DNA from 4 places in the Nonomuraea sp. NPDC002799 genome. Region 3 is predicted to be linked to each of the others. Evidence: riboswitches for the same ligand, from Rfam matches in the RefSeq annotation. Region 3 holds a riboswitch; each other region holds the start of a gene.

Evidence for each region. A riboswitch is a leader RNA that binds a small molecule or an ion and turns the genes downstream of it on or off. The one in region 3 is predicted to bind cyclic di-AMP.
Region 1: another riboswitch for cyclic di-AMP. It lies ahead of ACWD0F_RS23765 (CHAP domain-containing protein); the one in region 3 lies ahead of ACWD0F_RS08580 (C40 family peptidase).
Region 2: another riboswitch for cyclic di-AMP. It lies ahead of ACWD0F_RS04130 (NlpC/P60 family protein); the one in region 3 lies ahead of ACWD0F_RS08580 (C40 family peptidase).
Region 4: another riboswitch for cyclic di-AMP. It lies ahead of ACWD0F_RS28470 (C40 family peptidase); the one in region 3 lies ahead of ACWD0F_RS08580 (C40 family peptidase).

What each region holds. Positions count from the first base shown of each region.
Region 1 is NZ_JBSFVA010000013.1:40,357-44,624, reverse strand. It holds gene ACWD0F_RS23775 (helix-turn-helix domain-containing protein) at 1-779, shown strand, start outside; gene ACWD0F_RS23770 (tyrosine-protein phosphatase) at 769-1,497, opposite strand; gene ACWD0F_RS23765 (CHAP domain-containing protein) at 1,765-2,442, opposite strand; cyclic di-AMP (ydaO/yuaA leader) riboswitch at 2,453-2,595, opposite strand; gene ACWD0F_RS23760 (PQQ-dependent sugar dehydrogenase) at 3,039-4,268, opposite strand, start outside.
Region 2 is NZ_JBSFVA010000002.1:49,561-53,828, forward strand. It holds gene ACWD0F_RS04125 (LuxR C-terminal-related transcriptional regulator) at 425-637, shown strand; gene ACWD0F_RS04130 (NlpC/P60 family protein) at 740-1,693, opposite strand; cyclic di-AMP (ydaO/yuaA leader) riboswitch at 1,789-1,938, opposite strand; gene ACWD0F_RS04135 (amino-acid N-acetyltransferase) at 2,216-2,785, shown strand; gene ACWD0F_RS04140 (RDD family protein) at 2,871-4,220, shown strand.
Region 3 is NZ_JBSFVA010000003.1:389,070-393,337, forward strand. It holds gene ACWD0F_RS08570 (hypothetical protein) at 1-173, shown strand, start outside; gene ACWD0F_RS08575 (hypothetical protein) at 218-1,042, opposite strand; gene ACWD0F_RS08580 (C40 family peptidase) at 1,429-1,953, opposite strand; cyclic di-AMP (ydaO/yuaA leader) riboswitch at 2,027-2,188, opposite strand; gene ACWD0F_RS08585 (class I SAM-dependent methyltransferase) at 2,489-3,184, opposite strand; gene ACWD0F_RS08590 (LysR family transcriptional regulator) at 3,257-4,144, shown strand; gene ACWD0F_RS08595 (C40 family peptidase) at 4,238-4,268, opposite strand, start outside.
Region 4 is NZ_JBSFVA010000017.1:93,353-97,620, reverse strand. It holds gene serA (phosphoglycerate dehydrogenase) at 1-1,452, shown strand, start outside; gene ACWD0F_RS28470 (C40 family peptidase) at 1,993-2,562, opposite strand; cyclic di-AMP (ydaO/yuaA leader) riboswitch at 2,587-2,728, opposite strand; gene ACWD0F_RS28465 (3-isopropylmalate dehydrogenase) at 2,828-3,874, shown strand; gene ACWD0F_RS28460 (branched-chain amino acid aminotransferase) at 4,097-4,268, shown strand, end outside.

The DNA.
Region 1 (4,268 bases), on a different contig from region 3:
ACGCCGACACGGTGGTGGTCCCCGGCTGGCAGGGCCGCGACGGGACGGCTCCGCCCGCCGTGCTCGACGCGCTGCGGCAGGCCCACCGGCGCGGGGCTCGCGTCGTCGCCATCTGTACGGGCGCGTTCCTGCTGGCCGAGGCCGGCCTCCTCGACGGCCGCCGGGCGACCACCCACTGGCGGATGGCCGCCGAGCTGGCCGCCCGCTTCCCCGCGGTCGAGGTCGAACCCGACACCCTGTACGTCGACCTGGGCGACGTCGCCACCAGCGCCGGCACCGCCGCCGGCATCGATCTCTGCCTGCACCTGGTCCGCGCCGACCACGGCGCCGCCCACGCCGCCCAGCTCGCCAGGCACATGGTCATGCCCCCGCACCGCGAGGGCGGCCAGCTCCAGTACGCCGCGCCGCCCGCGCCCGGCCATCCGCCCGGTTCCCTCGCCCCGATCCTCGACTGGGCCGGGGAGCGCCTGCACGAGCCCCTGACCGTGGACGACCTCGCCGCGCGGGCGCAGGTGTCCGCGCGCACGCTCGCCCGCCGATTCTCCGTACAGCTCGGCATGGGCCCTGGGCAGTGGCTGCTCGTCCAGCGCGTCACGGCCGCCCGAGCCCTGCTGGAGGAGACCGACCTGCCGGTCGAGACCATCGCGGTCCGGGTCGGCCTGTCCTCCGCCACCAACCTGCGCAGGCGTTTCCACACCCTGCTGCGCACCACCCCGGCCGCCTACCGCCGCTCGTTCAGCTCACCCATGAGCCGGCCCGGCGGCCCGTTCACCCGGTGAGCAGTCTCCGGCGCAGCTCCAGGGTCAGCTCCTCGTCCAGCCCGAGCCGTTCCGTGACGTACCCCTGCACGGATCCGTGCGCGGCCGTCAGGTCCGCCAGGAAGAGCCGCATGATCTCGGCGGGCGCGCGCCCGTATCCGGGCCACCCCGGCTCGCGACCCGGATGCGCGGCCCGCCAGTCGGCGAGCAGCCGGTCGGTGGCCAGCTCGGTCAGGGCGAAGTCACGGACGACGTCGTCCTCGGCGACCCCCAGCAGGGACAGCACGAGGGCGGCCACCAGCCCGGTGCGATCCTTGCCCGAGGCGCAGTGGAACACCAGCGGCTCCTCCGCCGCGGCGATCACCTCCAGGGCCTGCCGCAGCTCTCCGACCCCGTCGAGCGCGACCTCGGCGTACCGGTCGGCCAGGAATCGCCACGGGGCCACGGCCGGATCGATCTCCGCCTGGTCGTAGGGGCGGTGCTCGATGCTGAGGTTGTGATAGACGAGCCCGTCGTGCTGGGGCACCCGCCCTCTGGCCTCGATCTCCCAGGGATAACGCAGGTCGATCACCGTACGCACGCCCAGAGCCCGGAACCGGTCCCAGTCTCCGTCCGCCAGCTTGGCCAGCGAGTCGGACCGGAACAGCCGGCCCCACCGCACCGTGCGGCCGTCAACCCCCGGATAGCCGCCCAGATCCCGGAAGTTGTGCAGCCGGTCGAACGCGATATGTCTTGTCACGCGATCACCCTAAGGGCACCGCGCACAACAAGAAGACCCTGGTCACTGTTTCCAGTGACCAGGGTCTTCGAGCGAGCTATGAGGTTGTGTCCGGTGTGCGTGTCGCCTCTCGGCGAAAGGCTCAACGCGGCTCCAGCCGAACGGTAGTCCGCGAAGGCAATAGGTGAGGCCCGGGGACACTGAGCACACCGGCCACGTAGTACACAACCAGCACCGGGCGGGTATTGTTCCCCGCCCATACTGTTTGCCGGGGCCAGCTGGCCGCGATCAGGCGGCGTAGTGCGGGTAACCGTAGCCGACGACCTGCGAGGTGGGACGGACCCGCTCCTCGACCTTGCCGTGGCCGGTGTTGCCCTCGATCGTCGAGATCGTGCCGTCATGGTTGTCCTTGACGACGAAGCCGACGTGGTTGATCGAGCTCAGGTCCTTGCTGCCGCTCCAGGAGAAGAAGACCACGGCGCCGGGCTTGGCCTCGGTGCCCCAGCGGTCGTTGGCGGCGAACCACTTGGCGTGGGCGACGGTGTAGGCGTCCCAGCCGACCTGCGAGCGGGCGCCGCTCTGCTCGCCGACCCAGGACACGAACATCGAGCACCAGGCGGCGTTCAGGTAGTCCTGCTTGTTGCCGCCGTCACGCTGGACGGTCTCGGCGGCGCGGGCGGAGTCCGAGTACCACTTCTGGAACTTGGTGCCGCCACCGCTGGCGTTCTCGGACGTGCCGACCTGGGACTTGGCCAGGGCCAGGACCTGCGGGGCGGTGACGTTGACCTTCGCCTCGGTGGCGCCCGCGCCCTGCTTCTGGGCGGTCTGCGCGGCAGCGGTGCCGTGCGTGGCGGTCGTGTCGGCGTTCACTGCCACGTGCGCGCCGAGCGCGGAGGCGGCGAGGACGGTGCCGAGGGCGATCTTGGTGAGGTTCTTGCGGGCAGGGGTGAGAAGGTTCGTAGCCATCTGGCGGTACTCCTTGCTTCCATGCCGCTTGCCGGGTTAGCTGTCGGGTTCGGGCGTGGAAGCTGCCCTACGGCACTTTTGACGTGCCGATTCACCCCGAGTGAGACATGGGTCCCCGGTTCCGCGCGCAGGCGGATTCAGCGGTACAGGCGATTTGCCTGCGATCCAGGTGATCGGTGTTGCGTCCGAAATTCGGACGATCACGACGGAGACCAGATGAAGACCGGCTCATGACCACGGTCTTGGCCCCGTTCGTGTGTACAACACAGCCCCTACTTGAGCAATTCCCGGGTAACAGGATCCTCTTGTGGGGCCCGGCCAGACCTGCGATCCGTCAAGGACTGCCCTGGCCGTTGCGCCGGACTCGACATACGTTCCGGCGTCACTCTGTACAACACACCCCTTCACCGGGTCATTCCCACGTAATGGAATCCCCTCTTGATGCCCTGCCAGGCCCCGGAAGCGTCAAGGAGCTACCTGCGAACGGTCCCTTCGGCCCCGGCCGGCGGGCACCGCAAAAGGCGGGTGCGGGACCGGTTTTCGGTCCCGCACCCGCTTTCGTGTGCGGTCGTTCAGAACGACCCGTGCCGCCTTGGTCAGGGGCTGACGGCGCAGGTGTCCCTGTTGAGTGAGAACCGGGTCGGCAGGGACGAGTCGCCCGTGTGGCTGGCGAGGTAGCCCATGGTGACGCTGCGGCCAGGGGCGATGGAGCCGTTGTGGGCGGCGTTGACCGCGGTGACGATGTCACCGCCCTGGACGAGGTCGGTGTTCCAGTCCGAGATGATGCTCTGGCCCCGGGCGACGGAGAACTTCAGGGTCCAGCCGTTGATCGGCGTGCTCCCGGTGTTGGTGATGGTGAGGTCAACGGTCATGCCGCCGCCCCAGATCTGTCGCTTGTGCCCGATGTGGCAGGTCGGCTTGGCGCGGGCGAACGAGACGCGGTGGAGGCCGCCGGGAAGGTCGTTGACGACGTACAACTCGCCCTTCGGGGTGGCGCCGAACGCGGTGACCTGGGTGGGCATCTCGCCGATCTCGGCCGTGCGGTAGCCGCCCGCGCCGTCCGCACGCACCGCCCACGCGGTGGAGGAGCAGTAGTCGGTGGCGATGTAGGTGCCGCCGACCAGGTCGGCGAACTCCGTGCCGTGATACACCTGTCCGCCGATGACCGCGCAGCCACCGGTGTACGGGGAGTAGGTGAAGATCGGCTTGGTGTACGCGGCGTCGGAGCGGCACTGGGTCTCGTCGAACACCTCCAGCCCCTCGTAGCAGGACCAGCCGAGGTTCGCGCCGGCCTGCCGTCCGGGCTTGATGTGGTTGATCTCCTCCCACCGGCCCTGGCCGACGTCGGCGATCCACATCGAACCGTCCGCGTGGTCGATGGAGAAGCGCCAGGGGTTGCGCCCGCCGTACATCCAGATCTCCTCGCGGGCGCCCGCGACACCGACGAACGGGTTGTCCTTGGGCACGCAGTAGGCCAGAGTCCCGCATTTCCGGCTCACGTCGACGCGCAGGATCTTGCCCAGCAGGGTGTTCAGGCGCTGCCCGCTGTCGAAGGGGTCTCCGGAGCCGCCGCCGTCGCCGATGCTCATGTACAGGTTGCCGTCGGTGCCGAAGGTGAGCTGACCGCCGTTGTGGTTGGTGAACTGGGCGTGTTCCTGGGACAGCAGCGGTTCGAGTCGCGCGTCGGACAGCCCGTAGCGGGCCAGGGTCACCGCGCCGTCCGGCAGCGCGGTGTAGGCCAGGTACAGGTTCTGGCTCTGGGCGAAGTCGGGTGCGAGGGCGATGCCGAGCAGTCCCCGCTCGTTGTCGGATTCGTCCACCACCGA
Region 2 (4,268 bases), on a different contig from region 3:
TATTGGGACCGTTCCATGGCCGAAGCGGGGGTCGCGGAGCACCGCCGTACACAGTTCGTGGGTGGTGACGGCGAGGAGCCCGCCGCGCGTAGGGAAGATGGGGCCGCGCGCGCTCATCTCGCGGTAGCGGGCGTAAGGATCACGCAGAAAATGCGGATTGAACGGATCGAAACCCAGAACGTCGGTGGCGCTCATTGGCGGCGGTTCCGGCGCGGGAGGAGCACCGTTGAGATCGTTCATCGCAGGCTTGGGTGTCCGGGCATATGGCGAGTACGTCATATATAAGGGATCATGTCAATAGCCCTCGTCAAGGGCGCAGATTGTCATGCTTGACGACCTTTCCACGATGCGTTTACCGTCTGCGAGGAGCGGCTTTGGCCCGGCGGAGAGGTCCAGGTCTTGCTGTTGGGGGGGAGGGCTCCCGATGGATGTGCTCACTGAAGGCGTTGATCTGAGCCATGCGGATTTGGCGTTGCTGGCGGAGCTGGCCAAGGGAGTGACGGTCGATCGGGTGGGCAGACGTCTGGATATCAGCGGCCGCACGGTACGCCGGCGCTTACGGGGCATCTGTGACCGTATCGGTGTCGCCACCGCCATCGAGGCCGTGGCGTGGGCGGCGCGCCGCCAGCTCATCTAGAGCGCCGGCCCATCCAAGGCCGGCCTTTCGGGGCCGGCTCATCCGGGGCCGGCTCACTCAGGGCCGGCGGCTCGCATGGCCCCTGCCTGGTGCCGGTGGCCGTCAGTCGGCGATGCGCACGGCGCCGGCGAACGGCCGCCTGTCCAGGGACGCGATGCGGACGACGTCACCCGTCTGAGGAGCGTGCACCATCATGCCGCCACCGATGTAGATGCCGACGTGGTGCAGGTCGCCGTAGAAGAACACCAGGTCGCCCGGCCGCATCTCCGCGCGCGAGATGTGCCGGCCCGCGGTCCACTGGTCGCCGGTGTAGTGCGGCAGTGAGATGCCCACTCGCTGGTAGGCGGCCATCACCAGGCCCGAGCAGTCGAAGGAGCTCGGGCCTTCGGCGCCCCAGACGTACGGCTTGAGCTGCTGGGTGAGGGCCCACCTCGCGGCCTGCGCGGCCTTGCCGGTGCCGATGATCGGCAGGTTGACCCGGACGGCCCGGGTGCCCGGCTGGCCGGCCTCGCCGATGGCCCGTCTGAACAGGTTGCTCTCGACCTTGGTGACCAGCTTGGTGATCTTGTCGCGCTTGGACTCGAGTTCGGTGACGAGCCCCTGGACCTCGTCGATGCGCGCCTTGGCTCCGGCGCGGGCGCGGGTGGCGGCGTCCATGGCCTTGGTGACCTGGTTGACCTCCTCGCCCTGCTGCTGCTCGATCGCGTACGTCGTCGCGGCGCGGTCGAGGAAACGCGCGGGGTCGTCGGTCGTGGCGAACGCCAGAGCCCGGTCCAGGCCGCCCGACATGTAGGCGTCCTGCGCGAGGAGGACGGCTTTGGCACGCTTGGTGGCGAGATCGGCCTCGCTGGCCGTCAGCGTCTTCTGTGCGGCCTCTGAGGACTTCTTGGCGGTCTTGAGCTTCTCCCGCTGGCCGTTGTACTGCTCGCTCAGCGTCTCGATCTCGGTGTGCATCTTCTCGACCTGGTTGGCGAGATCCTTCAGCGAGGGCTTCGGATCCGCGGACGCCGGGGCGAAAGGGATGGCGAACAGCAGCGTGGCGATGGTGATACTCACCACACCGAGGCGGTGCGACCGCCGCGCGCGTTCCGGAGGGCGGGCATGCCTGCCCGCGGACCTGCCCTCGCCGCTGAGCGTGCGCTTCACCAACCAGCTCCTCTCGTCGAACGCCTACCGGGTTAGCTGACGGGTTCGGGCCGGAGCAGCCCTACCGAGAGACTCGGATTCACCCCAATGGCGGCGCTGGCTGCGCCACCGGCGGTTCCCCGGCTTCCCTTGCGGGAATTGGGCGTGTTCCTCGCGCGACACGCGGGGAACATCGTCGCTGGACACTAATGCACTCCGGGTTCGTGCTCAACCAGAACTGCCGGATCTGTAGAGGTTTCACAACTGAAGGGTCACAAGGTGATCTCGTGATCACCTGTGCGGAAGGGGCTTTATGTCCTCTTTGTCGGCGGTTCCGCCGGAGGTCTGGGCCAGGTGCGGGTCCTGTGCTCGTCTGGCGACGAGATGTAACAGGATGGGCCGAGAGATGGGAGTTAGGGCTGAGCCGTAATGACATCTGTACCCTGGAGTGCCATGGAGCAGGTGGCCGAATCGATAGTGCCGGAGACCGCGGTGGTGGTCAGGCGTGCCCGCACGCCCGATGTGCGGGCGGTCAGGCGGCTGGTCGACACCTATGCGGGCGCGGGCCCGCGGCTTCTCGAGAAAGCGACGGTGACGCTGTACGAGGACGTACAGGAGTTCTGGGTGGCCGATCTGGGCGGGCAGGTGGTCGGCTGCGGCGCGCTCCACGTGTTGTGGGAGGATCTCGCCGAGGTCCGTACCGTGGCCGTGGACCCCGAGAGCCGGGGCATGGGCGTCGGCCACCGGATCGTCTCGGCTCTGATACAGCAGGCGAAAGATCTGGGTCTGCGGCGTGTATTCTGTCTGACTTTTGAGGTCGACTTCTTCGCGAGGCACGGGTTCCGGCCCATCCAGGGCACCCCGGTGTCCCCCGAGGTCTACGCCGAACTTCTGGCCTCGTACGACGAGGGTGTGGCGGAGTTCCTCGACCTGGAGCACGTCAAGCCGAACACCCTGGGCAACACCCGCATGCTGCTCCATCTGACATCGGGTGACGCAGACCTTGACCATCTGGAAAGGTGATTGTTGATACCTATGTCGATACGTTGGGCAGCACAGGCATGTGTCCTGACACGTGCCACATGCGCACTCGAAGCGAGGTGACACGGTGAGCACCGGACAGCCGCCGTATCCACAGGACGAATCCGGCGAGAATTCTGCACCTGGCACACCCCAATACGGGCAGCAGAACGCGGGCCGCCATCCCGGCGAGCCCGACCCCGATGTGACTGTGGTCGGCTACCGAACGGACGACGCCTACGGGCAGCAGCCCCAGTACGGCCAGCAGCAGGGCTACGGCCAGCAGCAGCAGTACGGGCAGCAGCCTCAGCAGGGCTATGGCCAGCAGCCCCAGCAGGGCTACGGCCAGCAGCAGCCCCAGTACGGGCAGCAGCCCCAATATGGCCAGCAGCAGGGCTACGGGCAGCAACAGCAGGCCCAGCCCGACTATGGCCAGCAGTACGGCCAGCAGCCGCAGTCCCAGCCGGACTACGGTCAGCAGCAGCAGTACAACCAGGGCCAGCAGGGCTACGGCCAGCAGCCGGCCTCCGGGCAGCAGTACGGTCAGCAGCAGCAGCCTGACTACGGCCAGCAGCAGGCGCAGCCTGACTACGGCCAGCAGCAGCAGTACGGGCAGCAGCCGGGCTACGGTCAGCAGCCGCAGTCGGGCCAGCAGGGCTACGGCCAGCAGCCGGCCTCCGGCCAGCAGTACGGTCAGCAGCCGCAGTCCCAGCCCGACTACGGGCAGCAGCAGGGCTACGGTCAGCAGCCGGGTTACGGGCAGCAGCAGCAGTCCCAGCCCGGTTACGCCCAGCCCGGCTACGGCCAGCAGCAGTACGGCGACCAGCAGCAGTACGGTCAGGCGTACGGGCAGCCGCAGCAGGCCTACGGTCAGCCCGGCTACGGGCAGCCTTACGGCAAGCCGGTCGGCGTGCAGCCGCCCGGCGCGCCGGCTCCGCTGGCGGAGTGGTGGCAGCGGCTGGTGGCTAGGCTCATCGATGGAGTCATCCTCTTCATCGTGAACCTCGTCATCGGCATCATCATGGTGGCGATCTTCGTGGCCAGCTACAACTCGCTGGACGGCAGCAGCAGCGGTCTGTTCTCGACGCTGGTGGTGGGCGTGATCACGTCCATCATCGTGACGATCCTCTGGGTGGCCTACGACTTCTTCCTGCTGAAGATGAACGGCCAGACCGTCGGCAAGATGGTCATGGGCATCAAGGTGGTCCCGGTCGGGCAGGGCATGCCTCCCAAGGGCCTGCCGACCGACCTGGCACTCAAGCGCGCCGGGGTGACCTGGGGCGGCTGGGTGCTCAACGCCCTCCCGTTCGGCTTCCTCAGCACACTGCTGGCGTACGCGGCAGTGGGCGTCAACGGCGCTTCCCAGCTCTGGGACAAGCCGCTGCAGCAGACGTTCGCGGACAAGTTCGCGGGCACCGTGGTGGTCAAGATCAAGTAGTCTGCGTCACCGCGAAACAGGGGTCGGCTTCCCGCCGGCCTCTGTTTT
Region 3 (4,268 bases):
GTCGTGGCGCCACCGGACCGTTCCCCGCCGCCTACCGGCACAGCCTCGGACCGTTCGCCGCTCGTCACCGGCACAGCCTCGGACCGTTCGCCGCCGCCCACCGGCACAGCCTCACCGGGCGGGTCCGCCCCCGGGACGGAAGCCGCACTACCGGGCTCCTCCCCAGCCGGTGATGCGTCGTCCGCGTCCTGTCGTCCGCTCATCTGCCTCCCCCTTGCTACGCGAGCCGATCCCGCACGTAGTCGCGCCACCGTGCCGTCAGTGTGGCGACGGAGAGCCCCAGCGGGGCGAGCGCCTGATCGACCCCGGCCGCCTGGGCATCACGGTAGAGCCTCACCAGGGTCCTCTCACTGAACCGGTCAGCGAGGAAGCGACACGCCAGCCAGGCCTCCTGGTACGCCCGCGCAAGCCGGATCGGGTCCCGGCCATCCACCGCAAAAGCCGCAGGTCCCGGCAATGCGCTCGGCAGTCGTCCGGCGCGCACCTCGGCGGTGAGCTCGGCGGCGGCGATCTTCACGGGCAACCCGGCGTCGCGGTAGGCGACGTAGTCGGCGAAGCCTTCGTACAACCAGATCGGCAGGCGTTCGGTGCCGGCCGCCACATGGGTGAGCTCGTGGGTGAGAACGACGTCCTTGCCGGTGGAGTTCAGCCTGGCGAAGAACTCGGGCACGACGATCACCCGCCCGCCGTCGGCCACCGCCGCCAGCCCGTCCACCCTCGGCACCCGGGCCAGCGCGGCCGCCTCCCCGGTGCTCGCCGGAACGACCACCACAGGCCGCACACGCCTGCCGAGCACGGCCGAGACCCGCTGCCCTGCCGTATCCGCCCGGCGGGCCATCTCGTGCAGCTCATCCACCGGCACGGGCGCGACGTGATGCCCGACGACCACGGAGTACACCCCGTGGGCGACGACCTGCCCCTCGCTCCACAACTCCCGCACGCCGGGGGGAAGGACGGGCGATTCAGGGGTGGGGGCGCTGGCGGGCACGGCGAGCAGGAGCAGGCAGGTGACTGCCGCTCGTCGGCTCACCGGCTCGGACACGATGCCCGATCGTAGTCGGCCCCATCCCCTGCCCTGAGCGCCCCAGCGCCACCCTGAGGGGCCTGCGCACCTCCACAGCGGCCGTGTACGCCCCGCGTACACCCAGGGCGCCACATCCAGCCCCGCGCACGCCCACGCACCACATCCAACGCCGCGCACGCCCACGCGCCACACCCAGCCCCGTGCACCACCTCGCCGGCCGGCGGTGCGCCGTAACGGCGGGGCGGGTGTGCGGGTCAGAGGCCGTCTCCCTGGAGGCCCTCGCCACGTGCGGCGGATGGCGTGCCGTTGGCTCCGCCGTAAAAAATCATCTAAAAACGTCTGCCGCAAAAGAGCGCCGATGAGAAGAGCCCCGCCCGAATGAGAAAGATTCGGGCGGGGCTTCTTCACGCGCCGGGACGGACCGCGCCGACGAACGACGACTTGCGCCACCCGCCCAGCTTGTCGATGCGCACCCGCTCGCCTGTCCGAGGCGAATGGATCATCTTGCCCTTGCCGACATACATGCCCACGTGGCCGAGCCCGCTGAAGAACATCAGGTCGCCTGGCTTGAGATTGCGCCAAGAGATCTTGGTCCTGATACGGACGAACTGGCTGCTCGCCACGCGCGGGAGTCTCACCCCGGCCTTCTTCCAGGCGTACTGGACGAGACCGGAACAATCGAACGAGCCGGGTCCGGTGGCTCCGTAACGGTACGGATCACCGACCTGGCCCTTGGCCACCGCGACGGCCCTGCGGGCCTTCACCTTCTGCCGGGCGATTCTGGCCGACCTCTTGGAGGTGGCCTTGGCCGATTTCGCGGTCACGGCGACGGCCTTGACCGCCTTGACCGTGGAGATTCCGGCCGAACCTCTGGTCGCCGCCTGGGCCGTGGGGGCCTGGAGGACCAAACCTCCGGCCGTCACGGTCATGGTGAGCGCTACGCCGCTCAGGGCAATGCGGGACAGGCGGGGGTTGTGCAGGGAGGTAGACAGGATTTCTCCTTGTGTCTTCCACGAACGCCTACCGGGTTAGCTGACGGATTCGGGCCTGGAAGTCGCCCTACGGCGCGAATGGCGCGCCGATTCACCCCTGATCCCTGCAAAGGGGGATCGCTGGGTCCCCGGTTCCGTGCTCCTGGCTGCACGGATTCGGCAGGTCGAAGCCGCTGATCAAGGTTTTGCTCTGGGAAAGATCAGCGGTGACCGGCGGATTCTTATCTGGCTCACATCGGGGGAACCGATGTCGGCTCGCGGCTGACATGGCTTGTTCGCCGCGACGCCAGAAGCTACGCCGAGAGGTCAAGAATCGGCAAAACACCAGCCAGCTTGTAAAGATCAGAAAAAGGGGTCAGTAAGGTTCGAAACCCCTGCTGGAGCACCAGGTTCTGTTATCGAAAAGTGACCCTTCTCACACTTCTGGACGGCTGACTGTGTCAGGTCCCACCCGTCACATCCGTCACATCCGTCACATCCGCTGCGCGGTCAAGCGGAAGCCGGTGTGCGGCAATCGCCCGGACGCGATCCGCTCCCGTTCGATGCGCCACAACTCGTCCACGACGCCAGTGCCGCCATTTATCAGCTTTCCGGCGATATATCGGGACAAGTAGGGCTCTGGCCGTACGTCCGGCGCCTCGAACCGCTCCCCGACGGCGGCCAGCATGTCGACGGCGGACGAGTGGTCCGCGTGGGCCGCCCGCCACCGCTCGGCCGGATCACGGCCGGGCTCACGCGGAAAATCCGCCACCCCCGCGGCGGCCAGCAACGATCCGGCATCGTAGAACCAGGCGGCCGCCGCCGGGTCGGCCCAGTCCCAGGCGAACTCGTCGACGACCAGCAGCCCACCTCTCCTGAGCAGGGCGGACGCGCGATCCAGCACCGCCGTCAAAGGGTGCATGTGGTGCAGCGACAGTGACATGACGATCGCGTCGAACGGCTCTTCGTCGTAGTAGCAAGCGAAGTCGGCCCGCCGCGCGGGCACCCCGGCGCCCCGGGCCGCCGCAACGGCGTGCTCCGAGACGTCGATCGCCGTCACGTCGTGGCCCCGCCCCAGGAGCGCGGCGGCCAGTTCGCCCCGTCCGCACCCGGCGTCGAGCACCCGTGACCGCCCGCTGCCGAGCACGTCGCCGAGCCAGGTGAGCTGATTGTTGTCCATTGTCTCCATACGCCTGAGGATGGCCGAGCGAGCGGTATGAGCACCACTGCGGGTTCGGCATGCGACCCATAAGCTGCACACATGCTTGATGTGTGGTCGCTGAAGGTGCTCGCCGAGGTCGGAAGGCTGGGATCGTTCTCGGCGGCGGCGCAGGAGTTGTCGATGACCCAGCCCGCCGTCTCCCGGCAGATCGGCGCGCTGGAGCGGCGGACCGGAGTGCGCCTGTTCGACCGGCTGCCTCGCGGCGTGCGGCCCACGGATGCCGGGCTGGCCGCGCTGGAGCAGGCCGGGGAGGTGCTGAAGGGGATGAGGCTGTTCGAGACGCGGCTGCGGGCGTTCGCCGTCGCGCAGGCGGGGCGGGTGCGGGTCTCGGCCTTCCCCAGCGCGGCCACCAGCTACCTGCCGGAACGGTTCCGCGCCTTCGCGCAGCGGCACCCTGACGTCGAGCTGGCGCTGACCGTGCGCTCAGGGGAACCTGACCCGTGCGCGGCCGTCCTGGACGGCGACGCCGACCTGGCGCTGCTGACCTCCTGGGACACGGCCGCAGGCGTCGAGGTCACACCGCTCGCCGAGGACGAGCTGTTCGTGGCGCTGCCGGCCGGTCATCCCCTGGCGAAGGGGGCTCGGGTACGGCTGCGGGACCTGGCGGAAGAGCCGTGGATCGACGGCACCCATCCCGACTGTCTCGGGCCTGTCTCCCAGCTCGCGGCGGCGCTCGGCGGCGCGCCCAGGATCAGCCACGTGTGTGACGACTGGAACGGCAGGCAGGGGCTGGTGGCGGCCGGGGTGGGGGTGATGTTGTATCCGTCGATCGCGGGGGTTTCGACCGCCCGGCGCGACATCCGGCTGCTGCGGCCCACGCCTGCCCTGCCGTCGCGGACGATCCTCGCCGCCACCCTGCCCGGGGACGGCAGCCGCTCTCCCGCCGTCTCCGCGTTCCTCGCCACCCTGACCGCACCCACGGCCTGAACCCCGGCCGTTCCACCGCGGCCATGTCCGAAAAGGAACCTGGCGCCGACCGAAACAGGCCGCCACCAGGCTCACATCAGACCCGGGCGAACCTCACGGCCGAACGGCCCCGACGATGCGGCCG
Region 4 (4,268 bases), on a different contig from region 3:
CTGATCGTCCGCTCCGCCACGCAGGTCGACGCCGAGGCCATCGCCGCGGCGCCCAAGCTGCGGGTGGTGGCCCGCGCCGGCGTCGGCCTCGACAACGTCGACGTCGAGGCGGCCACCAAGGCCGGTGTCATGGTCGTCAACGCCCCGACCTCCAACATCACCAGCGCCGCCGAGCAGACCATCGCCCTCATCCTGGCCAGCGCGCGCAACACCGCCCAGGCGCACGCCGCGCTGAAGAACGGGGAGTGGAAGCGCTCCAAGTACACCGGTGTCGAGCTCGACGAGAAGGTCGTCGGCATCCTCGGCCTGGGCAAGATCGGCCAGCTCGTGGCCCAGCGGCTGCAGCCGTTCGGCGTCGAGCTGATCGCCTACGACCCCTACCTGCCGCCGGCCCGCGCCGCGCAGATGGGCGTCAAGCTGCTCAGCCTCGAAGAGGTGCTCAAGCAGGCCGACTTCATCACCGTCCACCTGCCCAAGTCCAAGGAGACACTCGGGCTCATCGGGGACCGGGAGCTGCACCAGGTCAAGCCGTCCGTGCGCATCGTCAACGTGGCGCGCGGCGGCATCGTGGACGAGGGCGCGCTCTACTCGGCGATCAAGGAAGGTCGTGTCGCGGGCGCCGGGCTCGACGTCTTCTCCAAGGAGCCGTGCACCGACAGCCCGCTGTTCGAGCTCGACCAGGTCGTCGCCACCCCGCACCTGGGCGCCTCCACGCACGAGGCCCAGGAGAAGGCCGGCACCCAGGTCGCGCGGAGCGTGAAGCTGGCGCTGGCGGGCGAGTTCGTGCCGGACGCCGTCAACGTCCAGGGCGGCGCGGTCGCCGAGGACGTCAAGCCGGGCCTGCCGCTGGCCGAGAAGCTGGGCCGGGTCTTCACCGCGCTGGCCGGCGAGGTCGCCACCAAGCTCGACATCGAGGTACGCGGCGAGATCGCCGCGCAGGACGTGCGGGTGCTCGAGCTGGCCGCGCTCAAGGGCGTGTTCGCCGACGTGATCGAGGAGCAGGTCACCTACGTCAACGCGCCGCTGCTCGCCAAGGACCGCGGCCTCAGCGTCGAGCTGGTGACCAGCTCGGAGAGCCCTGACTGGCGCAACGTGGTGACCGTGCGCGGCGTGCTCGCCGACGGCCGCCAGGTCTCGGTCTCCGGCACCCTGTCCGGGCCCCGCCAGATCACGAAGATCGTCGAGGTCAACGGCTACGAGATGGAGATCGAGCCGACGGCTCACCTGTGCTTCCTGACCTACGCCGACCGTCCCGGCATCGTCGGCGTGGTCGGCCGCCTCCTCGGCGAGCACGGCATCAACATCGCCTCGATGCAGGTGGCCCGTGACGTCAAGGGCGGCAAGGCGCTCATCGCGCTGACGGTCGACTCCGCGATCCCGGCCGACGTGGTCGAGCAGATCGTGGCCGAGATCGGCGCCGACAGCGGCCGTTCGGTGGACCTGGAGGACTGACCTCCCCCAGTCGCGCAGGCCGCCGTCCCCACCGGGGACGGCGGCCTTTTTCGTCTCACCATGCGAGATAGTAGGACGTCCAACGAGATGGCTGGGGTATCGTTGACGGAAATGCGCCAGGTTCTCGTACTTATTACCTGCCGCGGCGGGGCCTGTTAGGGCAGGTCGACGACCCGCCGCGGTGTGCGGCGTCGCGTCGGCCGTCAAGTCCCTTTCGTTCGGTCCGTGACCCGGACCACGAGATCAGGCCCGGTCGGGTTCGCGACCGGGATCCGACGTCCTTTGGAACGCGCCCGCGAAAAGAGATGACTCACATGTACGAGATGTATGCCTGGAACCGTGCCGAGGAGCACGAGGACGAGGCCGTCGAGGCCGTGCAGATCGCGCTGGACCGCAGGGACAACGGCGGCGCCCCCCAGGACTCCGGCCGATAGGACGCGGTCCCGGAATTCCGCCGGCGGAACGAGCCGAGCTCTGTCCACCCGGCGGAATGAGCCGGCCGCCGGGCAGCCCCGCCGTCGCGGGGCCACCCGGCGCTGGTCAGAGGGTCGCGGTCAGCATCGAGGGCGCCGGAGTGCGGCGCTGCTCGGCCCACTGTCGTACGCCCTTGGGGTCGGGGCGGACCGCGCCGACGAAGGCGGTCCTGCGCCAGGCCGACAGCCGCTCCTCCTTCACCACGTCACCGGTGTGCGGCGCGTGGACCATGAAACCGGGCTTGGAGATCATGCCCACGTGCCCGAGGCCGCTGAAGAAGACCAGGTCACCTGGCTTTAGATCGTTCCAGGTGATCTTCTTGTCGAAGGCGCCGTACTGCTCCGCGGCGGTGCGGGGCAGCTCGATCCCCGCCTTCTCATAGGCCCGGAGCATGAGCCCCGAGCAGTCGTAACCCCGTTTGCTGGTTCCGCCCCAGACGTACGGCACGCCTTGCTTGTCCATGGCGAAGTCGAGGGCGGTCTTCCAGGCGGGCTTGTCGCGTGCCTGCTGGATACGTTTGACCTGGGGGCCGGTCAGGGTCGTCGTTTCGGAGCCGTCTTTGGGGGCGGCCTTGGGGGCGGCTGCTGCCTGGGCGGGGCCGGCCAGGGCGAAGAGCCCGGCGGTGCCCGCCACCACGAGAATGGCGATGCGAGACAGTGAACTGTCCTTCCATGTGGCCGACCGGGTTAGCTGACGGGCTCGGGCCTGGAAGTAGCCCTACGGCGGGTGCCGATTCGCCCCTGGGGGGAAAGTGGGTCCCCGGCTCCACACAGCGGCTGTGTGGATTAGGCGTCTCGGACTCTAACGAAACGGTCAAAAAGGCGCAATACCTAACAAATCGGACGTCCAAAAAATGAGACGGTGTGCCCGTCAGTCGAGACGAGCCGGTAAGGTACGGCCCATGGAGTCGCGTAACATCCGCCTGGCCGTCATCCCTGGTGACGGCATCGGCACCGAGGTCGTAGCCGAAGGACTCAAGGTCCTGGAAGCCGTGGGCACGAAGATCGAGCCCACCCACTACGACCTGGGAGCCGCGCGCTATCACCGCACCGGCGAGACGCTCCCCGACGCGGTGCTCGACGAGTTGCGCGGCTACGACGCGATCCTGCTCGGCGCCGTGGGCGACCCCAGCGTGCCGCCGGGCATCCTGGAGCGCGACCTGCTCCTGCGGCTCCGGTTCGCGTTCGACCACTACGTCAACCTGCGCCCGGTCAAGCTGTTCCCCGGGGTGGAGACGCGGCTGGCCGACACCCCGGCCGAGAACATCGACATGATCGTCGTCCGTGAGGGCACCGAGGGCCTCTACGCGGGCACCGGCGGCGTCATGCGGCGCGGCACGCCGCACGAGATCGCCACTCAGGAGTCGCTCAACACCGCCTACGGCGTCGAGCGCGTGGTGCGTTACGCGTTCCAGAAGGCCCAGTCGCGGCCCCGCAAGAAGCTCACGCTCGTCCACAAGACCAACGTGCTCACCTACGCGGGCGACCTGTGGCAGCGCACGGTCAACCGGGTGGCCGAGGAGTTCCCCGAGGTCACGACCGACTACAGCCACATCGACGCGGCCACGATGTTCTTCGTGAGCCAGCCGGAGCGGTTCGACGTGATCGTCACCGACAACCTGTTCGGCGACATCATCACCGACCTCGGCGCGGCCATCGCCGGTGGCATCGGCCTGGCGGCCAGCGGCAACATCAACCCCGAGGGCACCGCGCCGAGCATGTTCGAGCCGGTGCACGGCAGCGCCCCCGACATCGCCGGGCAGGGCAAGGCCGACCCGACCGCCACCATCCTGTCGGTCGCCATGCTCCTTTCGCACCTGGGCCTGCACACCGAGGCGGCCAGGGTCGAGCAGGCGGTCGCCGACGACATCGTGGACCGGCTGGCCGGTTGGGCCGGTCGCAGCACCAGCGAGATCGGCAACGACATCACCGCGCGAGTATCCGGCTAGGACCGCCTAGCCCCCCACAGCGCCTGGCGGTCCGATGAGGACTGCCGGGCGCTTTTTCGCGTCCGCAGGTTCCAACCACCCCATCGGCCGCTTGTCATCCCATATAGCGAGACAATAGGAAGTACGAGCTGCCCTCCGCGAGGATGCTGTCCGGCATCGAAAACCGGAGAACTGGTAGTTTCGCTAGATTTCGCAGTAGTCGCAGAGAGAAGGACCGACGTCATGACCATCGCTCAGAAGCTCAGCTTCGACGTGCAGCTATCCGACCACGCTCGCACCGCGGCCGAGCGGGAGCAGGTACTGGCGAACCCGGGATTCGGGCAGACCTTCACCGACCACATGATCTCGGTCGACTACACGGAGGGCGAGGGCTGGCACGACGCCAGGCTTCTCC